3 regions of the Brevibacterium sp. UBA7493 genome follow, and region 1 is predicted to be linked to each of the others. Evidence: riboswitches for the same ligand, from Rfam matches in the RefSeq annotation. Region 1 holds a riboswitch; each other region holds the start of a gene.
The links. A riboswitch is a leader RNA that binds a small molecule or an ion and turns the genes downstream of it on or off. The one in region 1 is predicted to bind thiamine pyrophosphate.
Positions count from the first base shown of each region.

Region 1 (3,270 bases):
AGAACACGGCCGGGACGTCGTTTTCGCGCACGAATTCGATGGTCGAGGCGACCTGCTGCGGGGTCGCCTCGTGCTCGGCGTTGACCGGCCAGATGTACTTCTCCGTCAGCCCGGCGTCGCGGGCGAGGTAGGAGAAAGCGCCTTCGCAGGTGACGAGCGCACGCTGGTTCTCCGGCAGGGTCTCAAGCGTGTCGGTCAGCTTAGTCTCGACTTCGGTGAGCTTGGCAGTGTAGTCCTCGGCGTTGGCCTCGAAGTCCGCAGCGTGGTCGGGGGCGAGCTCCGAGAAGGCCGTCACCATGTTCTTGGCGTAGATCGCGGTGTTGGCAGGTGACATCCAAGCGTGCGGGTTCGGCTTGCCGGCGTAGGCGTCCTCAGTGATGTCGATCGGCCTGATGCCCTCGCTGAGCACGACGTGCTTCGTGCCGGCGACGTCGATGAACTGCTCGAACCACTTCTCCAGGCCCATGCCGTTCTCGAGGACGAGGTCGGCTTCCTCAGCGTGCCGGATGTCGCTGGGGGAGGGCTCGTAGCCGTGGATCTCCGCGCCTTCCTGCGTGATCGACTCCACCCGCAGGTGATCGCCTGCAACGTTGGCGGCGATGTCCTTGAGGACGGTGAAGGTGGTGAGCACCAGTGGGCGGTCGTCGTCCGTGCCCGAGGTGGCTGCTGGGCTGCAGGCGGACAGTGCCAGTGCGGCTGCGCTCACCAGGCCGGTGATGAGAAGGGGGATGCGCCGGGTGCGACTGTGCGCGCGAGGTGAGCGCAGGCGATGGAGGGGGGATCGGAATGCCATGGCATCACAATAGTTCCCCGCAGCGAATCTTCAAAGTTCGCATATGCGAACTATTTGATGTGCGCAAGCGAGCGCGGGGTGCGGGGTCGGCTTAGGGATCTCAGTCCTTCTTCTGCCGACCGATCCCGCGGTAGTGCTGCAGCTGCTCCGGGGTTAGCCTGCGGAACAGGGCTTCCTGGGCGACCGAGGCGACGAGCACGCCGTCGGCTGTGGTGATGTCGCCGGTGTACAGACCGCGGCCGTAGGCGGCGGAGCGCGGGGCGTAGTCGCACAGCACCCAGTCGTTCATGTTCACCGGCCGGTGGAACCACAGCGAGTGATCGAGGCTGGAGCCGGACTTGAACTCATCGGTATTGAACGCCCCCAGACCTGATGAGATGTCGGATAGGTAGGTCAGGGCGCAGATGTGCAGCAGGTCGGAATCGCCGAGGTCCTCTGTGCAGCGGGCCCAGAACCGGACCGGGTAGTCGGTCGTGGTGAACGGCTGGTCGGTGCTGCGGGCTTCGAAGGAGAACATCCGCGGCATCGGCGAGGGGTTCCCGAACCGGATCTCGGCCTCGGCGGCGGCCGTCGGGCCCTGCAGGTCGGGGCTTTCGTTGCCGCGGGTGAAGTTGATGGCCATATTGAAGATGACATCGCCGTCCTGGGTGGCGACGACCCGGCGGGCGGAGTAGGAGCCGCCGTCGCGGTCTCGGAAGACCTGGAAGACCGTCGGCCGGGCGGCATTGCCCGGGCGCAGGAAGTAGCCGTGCAGGGAGTGCGGCTTGCGCTCCTCATCGACGGTCAGGGCCGCGGCGTGCACCGACTGCGCTGCGACCTGCCCGCCGTAGAGGGCATAGGGCTCATCGAAGACGTAGCCAGCGCGGTAGATGTTCTTGTCGATCTTCTCCAGCTGCATGAGATCGAGGAACGAGCCCTCGCCGGTTTCGCTGGGTGAGAAGAGCACATCGCTCACAGGTTTCCTCCGCTTTCATCAGGTGCGCTGCCGGTGGCCGACGGATTTCGCCGTCTGCTCCGATCCTAGCGACCCATGCATGCGGACTCCGCGCGCCGCCGCGCCGTCACACTCCAGCGCAAACTGGCGTCATCAGCCAGGACTGTTAGAGTGGCGGACAGACATGGGGTGCCCGGCAGGCCGGGCTGAGAACATACCCATCGAACCTGATCTGGATCATGCTGGCGAAGGGATTGTCATGACACAGCAGCACCCATCTGCCCCCGCACAGACGGCGGCCTCGATACCCGATCTCGCAGCGGCTGCCACCGCGGTGCGGGAGTCGAATCCGCTCGTCCAGTGCATCACGAACACCGTCGTGCAGCCGCTCAGTGCCAATGCGCTGCTGGCGATCGGCGCCTCACCGGCGATGATCAACCACGAAGCCGATGCCGCCCAGTTCACCCGCATCGCCGACGGCCTGCTCATCAACTTCGGCACCGCCAGCTCCCACAACTTCCTCGCCGCCGACGCCTCCATCACCGCCGCCCGTGAGACCGGCACCCCCTGGGTGCTCGACCCCGTCTCCTACGGTGTCATCGACTACCGCACCACCCGCATCAAGCAGGCCCTGACCTGGCAGCCGACCGCCATCCGCGGCAACGCCTCCGAAATCGCAGCCCTGGCCGGCACCGGTGCCGGTGCTCGCGGCGTCGACTCCACCGACGAGGTCGAAGCCGTCCTGGAGGCTGCGATCCAGCTCTCCCACGCACTCGGCTCCGTCGTCGCTGTCTCCGGCGAGGTCGACGCGATCGTCCACGCCGGTGAGCAGGTGCGCATCGCCCGGGTCTCCGGCGGTTCGGACTACATGCCGCTGGTCGTGGGCACCGGCTGCTCGCTAGGCGGTGTCGTCGCCGCCTACCTCGGCGCTCTGCCGGCCGACCCGTTCGCCGCGGTCGTCGCCGCCCACGCCCACTATGCAGCCGCCGGTACCCGCGCGGCCAGCACGAGCCGCGGGCCCGGCAGCTTCGCCGTCGAGTTCCTCGACGCCCTGCATTCCGTCACCGCCGCGGACATCGCCGCAGTCAGCGTCAGCTACGACACCGTGGAAGTCACCGCATGAGCCACGATCGCCTCGCCGAGGTCGACACCGCCCTGTACTTCATCACCGACACCGCCCAGTGTGCTGCCGCCGGCCGGTCGGTGGCCGAGACCGTCGCCGAGGCGGTGGCCGGCGGGGCGGGAATGGTCCAGATCCGGGATAAGGACATCACCGACGACGCCATGTACGACCTCACCTGCGATGTGCTGCGAGCCGTCGACGAGGTGCTCGGCGATGCGAAGATCACCCGGCCGGTGCCGGTGTTCGTCAACGACCGCGTCGCCGTCGTCGAACAGCTCAACAGCGAAGGACACCTCGTGCACCTGCACGTCGGCCAGGACGACATGCCGTTTGCCGAAGTCCGCCAGCACATCGGCCAGGAGGCCCTGCTCGGGCTCTCGGCCACCACCCCGGATCAGTTCGCCGCCGCCCGTGAGGCCG
Region 1 is NZ_DLOD01000010.1:139,717-142,986, reverse strand. Features, by position in the region: gene B4E96_RS06730 (metal ABC transporter substrate-binding protein) at 1-793, opposite strand, end outside; gene B4E96_RS06725 (acyl-CoA thioesterase) at 894-1,748, opposite strand; TPP riboswitch at 1,903-1,999, shown strand; gene thiM (hydroxyethylthiazole kinase) at 1,987-2,850, shown strand; gene thiE (thiamine phosphate synthase) at 2,847-3,270, shown strand, end outside.

Region 2 (3,270 bases), on a different contig from region 1:
CGGCCAGCCCGCTGGCCTGCGCTGATGCCCTGCCGGTTCAGTCCTCTGCCGGCTGTCCGGTGCCCTGGATGATCGAGACGAGGGTGATGAGCGACAGCCGGGCTCCCGGATGCGCCCGGAGCTTGCTGTCTCCGGCGTCGATGAGCACGCCGCCGGAGCGCCAGTCACCGAGAATCCGCAGCAGGGTCTCAGACGTGCCGGCGAGCACGACATGGGCGAAGCTCTCCCCGGAGATCGTCTCCGGGGCGTAGCCGAGGAGCCGGAAGAACTCGGCGGTGTGGGCCTTGAGCCGCTCGTCGGTCTCGAGCACAGCGTGGATCTGCTCGGATTCGGGCAGGCTCACCCGCCCGCCGGCACCGAGGTACATCGCCAGGGTCGAGAACAGCGGGATATCGAGGTCACCGGCGCCGGTGACCTGGGTGTTGACCTGCTGCCAGTGGTTCGCCGCGGCGAGCGCCCAGACGCTGAGCCAGCGGGCGAGCGCCCCGGCCTGCTCGTCACTGGGCTCGATCGCACGGTCCTCAGCCACCGCCTCGGCGACGGGGCTGAACAGCTCGGGCAGGCCGACGGTCACCGACTCAGGCCCGGCCTGTTCGAGCATGCCGGTCAGCAGCAGCGTCGCCCAGGCCCGCTCGGTCAGCGGCAGCTCAGCCAGCGTCTTGGCGCCACCGGCCTCTTCGAGTCGGGCGAGTTCGGCGACAGCGGCGAGCTCCTCACCGCTCAGCTCGCCGGTCTCGGCGGCCGGGCGCTGCGCGTTCGGACCGGAGGCGACCCAGTGCCAGATCCGCAGCGCGGCGGCCACGACCGACACCTCGGCGATCTGGGCGGCGTCGACAGCCTGCGATTCGGGCTGGTCGATCTGGTCCTCGGCGTCCAGGAGGCCGAAGAGGGTCATGGCGATCGGGTGGTAGTGGGCGCTGATCTCGTCGGCGAGATGCTGGTCGGCGCCGGTGGGCTGCTCGTTCATGTCATCGCTCATGCCCCGAACCTATCGCAGCCCCGGCGGTTCACGCTTCCCGCTCCTGGGGACATGCGCCTGGAGTCTGGCCTGACCAGAGCCCGTGTGGAACCATGGGACTATGACACGCACCGCTTTGGCTTTCGATGAGAACTGGCTCGAACCCGATGAGCTGGCCCGGCTGCGCAGACGCCTGCCGATGGCCTACATCAATGCGGTGCCGGTGCTGCTTGACGACCACGGTGTGCCGGACAAGGTCGGGCTGCTGCTGCGCACCGGCGATGACGGCTCGCTCGTGCGCGAGGTGATCGGCGGGCGGGTGCGCTTCCACGAGACCCTGCGCGATGCGCTCATGCGCCATGCCGAGAAGGACCTCGGGCCGCTGGCGTTTCCGTCGCTGCCGAGCTCGCTCAACCCGTTCCACGTTGCCGAGTACTTCCCGACCGAGGGTGCCTCCAAGCTTCACGATCCGCGCCAGCATGCGATCGCCCTGTGCTACATCCTGCCGGTGCAGGGTGAGTGCACGCCGCGCCAGGATGCGCTCAGCCTCGACTGGCTGACCCCGGACGAAGCACTGCGCGAGGACATCGTGGCGGAGATGAACCACGGACAGGAGCACATCGTCAAAGCCGCCCTGGCGTACATGGGTCTGCTACCGTAGACGCGACGACAGGGGAGCGCTCATGAGGAGCGCTGAGAGTGCACAGCTGCAGACCCTCGAACCTGACGCGGTTCATACCGCCGGAGGAAGTCGAGTCTCTTCACCCCTCCTTGCCTGATTGAAGGAGGATTTGCGATGTCTGACGTCCAGACCCGCCACACCCATTCCGAACCCAACAACATGCCTGCCGGAGTTCCGGCGACGATGCGCTGGAGGGTCGTCGACATTGTCGTCGCCTCCGTGCTCGCCGTCGCGATCGGCATCGTGTTCTGGGCCTGGTCGAACTCCTGGGAGACGATCAGCGCCCCGTTCCAGGCCCTCTACCCGCCGACGAAGGGACTGCTGACCGGCGTGTGGGTGCTCGGCGGCGTGCTCGGCGGGCTCATCATCCGCAAGCCCGGTGCAGCGCTGTACGTCGAGGTGCTCGCTGCGATTGTCTCGGCGGTGCCGGGCAACTACTTCGGGCTCATGGTCATCGTCTCCGGGCTCATCCAGGGCTTCGGCGCTGAGATCATCTTCGCGTTGCTGCGCTACCGCCGCTACACCTTCATCGCCACGCTGCTCGCCGGCCTGGGTGCCGGGCTGTCGCTGGCGATCGGCGAGAACATCCTCTACAACGCCGCCTGGACGTTTGAGCACAAGGCGCTCTACACCGTCTTCGCCGGCATCTCCGGCATGGTGCTCGCCGGCCTCGTCTCGTGGTTCGCGCTCAAGGCGATCGCCCGCACCGGTGCGCTGGGCGCCTTCGCGTCCGGACGCAGCGCGCGAGAAGTCTGATGGCCGCCGCGACCCGCGGCGTCGACGTCCTCGCCCGCGGCTTCGGCTGGCGGCACTCCGGGCGCAAGCGCGCCGCTGTCAGCGACATCGACCTGCGCATCGAGGCCGGTGAGCGCGTCCTGCTGCTCGGCTCCTCAGGGGCTGGGAAGTCGACGCTGCTGCATGCGATCGCAGGAGTCCTGCCGGCCGAGTCCGGGTACCGGACCGGCGAGCTGCTCGTCGGCGGCCGCCCACCGGATCCCACCTCGGGCACCACCGGGCTCGTCCTGCAGGACCCGGACGCGCAGGTGGTGCTCGCCCGGCTCGGCGACGATGTGTGCTTCGGGATGGAGAACACCGGCGTCGACCCGGCCGCGATGCCCGCCCGCGCCCGCAAGGCGCTGTCCACCGTCGGCCTCGATCTGCCGTGGGATCATCCGACGTCGGCGCTGTCCGGCGGGCAGAAGCAGCGCCTTGCTCTGGCCGGCGTGCTCGCCATGGCTCCCGGGCTCATGGTGCTCGACGAGCCGACGGCCAACATCGATCCGGCCGCCGTTCCCGAGGTGTGCCAGGCGGTTCTCGACGCGCAGGCCGCCTCTGGTGCGACCCTGCTCATCGTCGAACACCGGGTCGACATCTGGGCCGATCACGTCGACCGGATCATCGTGCTCGGCGAGTCCGGGCTGGTCGCCGACGGTGCGCCCGATGCGGTGCTGCACGGCCCGGCGCTGCGCGGCACCCTGGCTGGCGCTGGGGTCTGGCTGCCTGGTGCCGCACTCCCCCAGCCGCGCGTCCCGCGGCCGGCGGGTGCGGTGCTGCTGGAGGCCGAGAAGCTCGCCGTCGCCCGCTCCCGCCGTGGCCCGGTCGCCGTCAGTGACCTCAGCGTCGACCTCGC
Region 2 is NZ_DLOD01000001.1:20,200-23,469, reverse strand. Features, by position in the region: gene B4E96_RS00100 (hypothetical protein) at 38-979, opposite strand; gene B4E96_RS00095 (DUF4916 domain-containing protein) at 1,080-1,619, shown strand; TPP riboswitch at 1,620-1,725, shown strand; gene B4E96_RS00090 (ECF transporter S component) at 1,755-2,396, shown strand; gene B4E96_RS00085 (ABC transporter ATP-binding protein) at 2,396-3,270, shown strand, end outside.
Region 2: it holds a riboswitch for thiamine pyrophosphate, as region 1 does, so the genes downstream of both, B4E96_RS00090 (ECF transporter S component) here and thiM (hydroxyethylthiazole kinase) in region 1, are expected to answer to the same signal.

Region 3 (3,270 bases), on a different contig from region 1:
TTGACGTGGCGCAGCTGGCGGACTTCATCCCCGCGGCTCTGGCCGTGGCGGCCTCGCCCGGTGCCGACAACCTGCTCGCGTTTCGCAACGGACTGCGCAGCGGCTTCAACAGGGCGGTGCTCGCACTCGCTGGCCGATTCACGCCGTTCCTGCCACCGTCCGTGGACACCAGCTCGAACCTCGCGGCCTCCGGCGTGCAGTTGGCTGTACTCGGCCTGCTGTACATCAGCTGCGAAGCGGCGATGGCCCCGCTCTGGGCAGGATCAGGAACGCTGCTCGCAGCGCGCGGCATCAAGAAGCGCACGCTGCGCCGATTCGACCAGGCGTCGGGAGGCGCGTTGGCAGCCTTCGGCGGCGGGGTGGGCGTGTCCGATCTCGCCCGTCGTTGACCCGACAAGAGTGAGGAATCACTGTCGATGAAAGGCCACAGTTGCAGCCATGCGCCGGCGACAGCACTGGCTATCGTCCGTCTTGGCCCAGCGGATTGGGAGACTCATCGTGCACTTCGGCTGGCGATGCTCAAGGACTCACCCGAGGCGTTCTGGGGCAGCTATGACGACGCCCTGCAGCTGAGCCCAGAGGACTGGCGAGCGCAGCTCACTGGTGCTCGCATCGTTCTGCACGTCCGCGATTGCGAAAGCGACGAACCGCTCGGATGCCTCGTACTGCTGCTTGAGGGGTACACCGAGGACATGCCGCTGGCCGAAGACGAGGCGATTCTCACCAAGATCTGGGTGCGTCCAGCCGCCCGAGGCAGGGGAGTGTCAGCCGCAATCGTGCGCGAAGCTGCGCGCCTGTCCGAGCAGCTGGGCAGACCGAGACTGCTGCTTGACGTCGATGACAGCAACGCGGCCGCAATCCGCTCCTACGAGCGCTTGGGCTTCCGTGCTACCGGCAACGGCTATCCGCGCGAAGGGACCGGCACACGCTGGGCTGAATACAGCGCCCATGCCTCGCAGCTGAGCTGACGACTTCTCATCTGCGTGCGTCTGTCGCGATGTGACCGCATTTCAGCCGCGAACTGCACAAAGACACTGCCGTATGTACACTGACGGCATCGATCAACGCTGATCGATCCTGCGGGAGCCCGGTGAGGGCTGAGAGGGCTTAAGCGCCGACCGCTGAACCTGATGCGGTTGAGACCGCCGGAGGAAAGGATGCATGCGCTATGCCCGTGCCAGCAGATGAGGCACACACTTTCACAGCAGACGTCGCCGTCGTCGGCGGTGGCATCATCGGCCTCGCCACTGCCTGGCGCCTCGCCCGTGCTGGTCTCAGCACAATCGTCATCGATCCGAGCCCGGGAACCGGTGCCAGCTTCGCCGCGGCAGGGATGATCGCCCCGGTCTCTGAGATGAGCTATCAGCATGAACGGCTCTTCGCCCTCATGCGCGACTCCGCTTCCGAATATCCAGCATTCGTCGCAGACCTTGAAGACGATGCACAGGCAGACGTCGACTACCGCGAGACCGAGACACTCGTCTGCGCTGCCGACCCCGCAGACCGGCAGGCGCTGGCGGATCTGCAGCAGTACCAGCAGGCCGCCGGCGGAGTAGTCGAAGCGCTGACCGGCCGTACCGCCCGGCGTCTCGAACCCGCCTTGAGCCCCTCGCTGTCCGGGGTGTTCCGCTCAGCCGGTGACCACCAGGTCAACCCGCGCCGCATCACCGCTGCCCTGCAGACCGTGCTGCCCACCATCATCCGGCAGATGGCCGTCGAACTCATCCGAGCTGAGAACAGCAGCGGGCCACTGGTGACCGGAGTCCGCCTCGACGACGGCAGAACCCTCACAACTCCGGTCACTGTGCTCGCCACCGGAGTGGCGCAGACGATCACGCTGCTGCCAAGGGAGCGCTCGCTGCCGCTGCGCCCGATCCGCGGTGAGGTGCTGCGCACCCGCCTGCCGGACGGTGCGCCGCCGCTGCTGGAGCGCACCATCCGCGGCATCGTCACAGGCCGTCCCATCTACCTCGTGCCGCGGGCCGATGGGGAGATCGTCATCGGTGCCACCAGCCGCGAAGACAACCGGGAAGGCCCCAGCGTCGAAGGCGTCGCACAGCTGCTGCGCGACGCCCAGCGCCTGGTGCCCGGCATCGGCGAGAGCGAACTGACCGAAGTCACCGCCCGCGCCCGGCCCGGCACCCACGACGACGCCCCCTACCTCGGCGCCTTGCCCACCGCTGAAGGCGACACTGTCGGGGGACTCATCGTTGCCAACGGGTTCTACCGGCACGGCATCCTGCTCACCCCGCTCGCCTCACGGCTGGCGGCCCAGCTCGTGCTGCACGAACTCGACCCGCAGGCCGTGCCCCGACCAGGCGGCAGTGCGGAGACCGCAGACACGGACTACCACCATCTGCAGACGATGGACCCGCGCCGCATCGCACATCACGCTGCAGAGAATCAGCCACAAGGAGGAAGACCATGACAGCGAACCACAGCCCTGCGACCCCGACGGAGTCAGAGGTGACGGTCACCATCAATGGAGAGACCCGCACGGCTCACGCGGACACGACGTTAAGCGACATCATCGCCGAGACCACCGGACGGCAGCTCCAGGCAGACGGAACCGCGGCAGACGGCCAGCGTCTCGGTATCGCCGTCGCCGTCGACGCGGCCGTGGTCCCGCGCAGCCGGTGGTCGTCCACCGGTCTGCGCGATGGACAGAACATCGAGATCATCACTGCGATGCAGGGAGGCTGAGCCCGATGACCCATACACCCGCACTGCCGCCGCTGAGCATCGACGGCGTCGAACTGAACTCACGCCTCATCATGGGCACCGGAGGCCTGAGCTCCCTGAGCGTCCTTGAAGACGCGCTCATCGCCTCAGGCACGGAACTCACCACCGTCGCCATGCGCCGCTACACCCCGCAGACCGGCGACAGCCTGTTCACCCTGCTTGAGCGCAACGATATCCGCATCCTGCCCAACACCGCCGGCTGCTACACCGCCCGCGACGCCATCCTCACCGCCGAACTCGGCCGCGAAGCGCTCGAGACCCACTGGGTCAAACTCGAGCTCATCGCCGATGAGGACACGCTGCTGCCCGATGTCGTCGAACTCGTCGACACGACCGAACAGCTGGCCAACCGCGGGTTCACCGTCTTCGCCTACACCTCCGACGACCCCGCCGTCGCCCGCCGACTCGAAGACGCCGGAGCCGCTGCCGTCATGCCGCTCGGCGCTCCCATCGGCTCCGGCCTGGGCATCCTCAATCCGCACAACATCGAACTCATCTGCGCCCGCGCCCGGGTACCGATCATCCTCG
Region 3 is NZ_DLOD01000003.1:1,168-4,437, forward strand. Features, by position in the region: gene B4E96_RS01315 (hypothetical protein) at 6-389, shown strand; gene B4E96_RS01320 (GNAT family N-acetyltransferase) at 516-968, shown strand; TPP riboswitch at 1,070-1,171, shown strand; gene thiO (glycine oxidase ThiO) at 1,169-2,428, shown strand; gene thiS (sulfur carrier protein ThiS) at 2,425-2,703, shown strand; gene B4E96_RS01335 (thiazole synthase) at 2,709-3,270, shown strand, end outside.
Region 3: it holds a riboswitch for thiamine pyrophosphate, as region 1 does, so the genes downstream of both, thiO (glycine oxidase ThiO) here and thiM (hydroxyethylthiazole kinase) in region 1, are expected to answer to the same signal.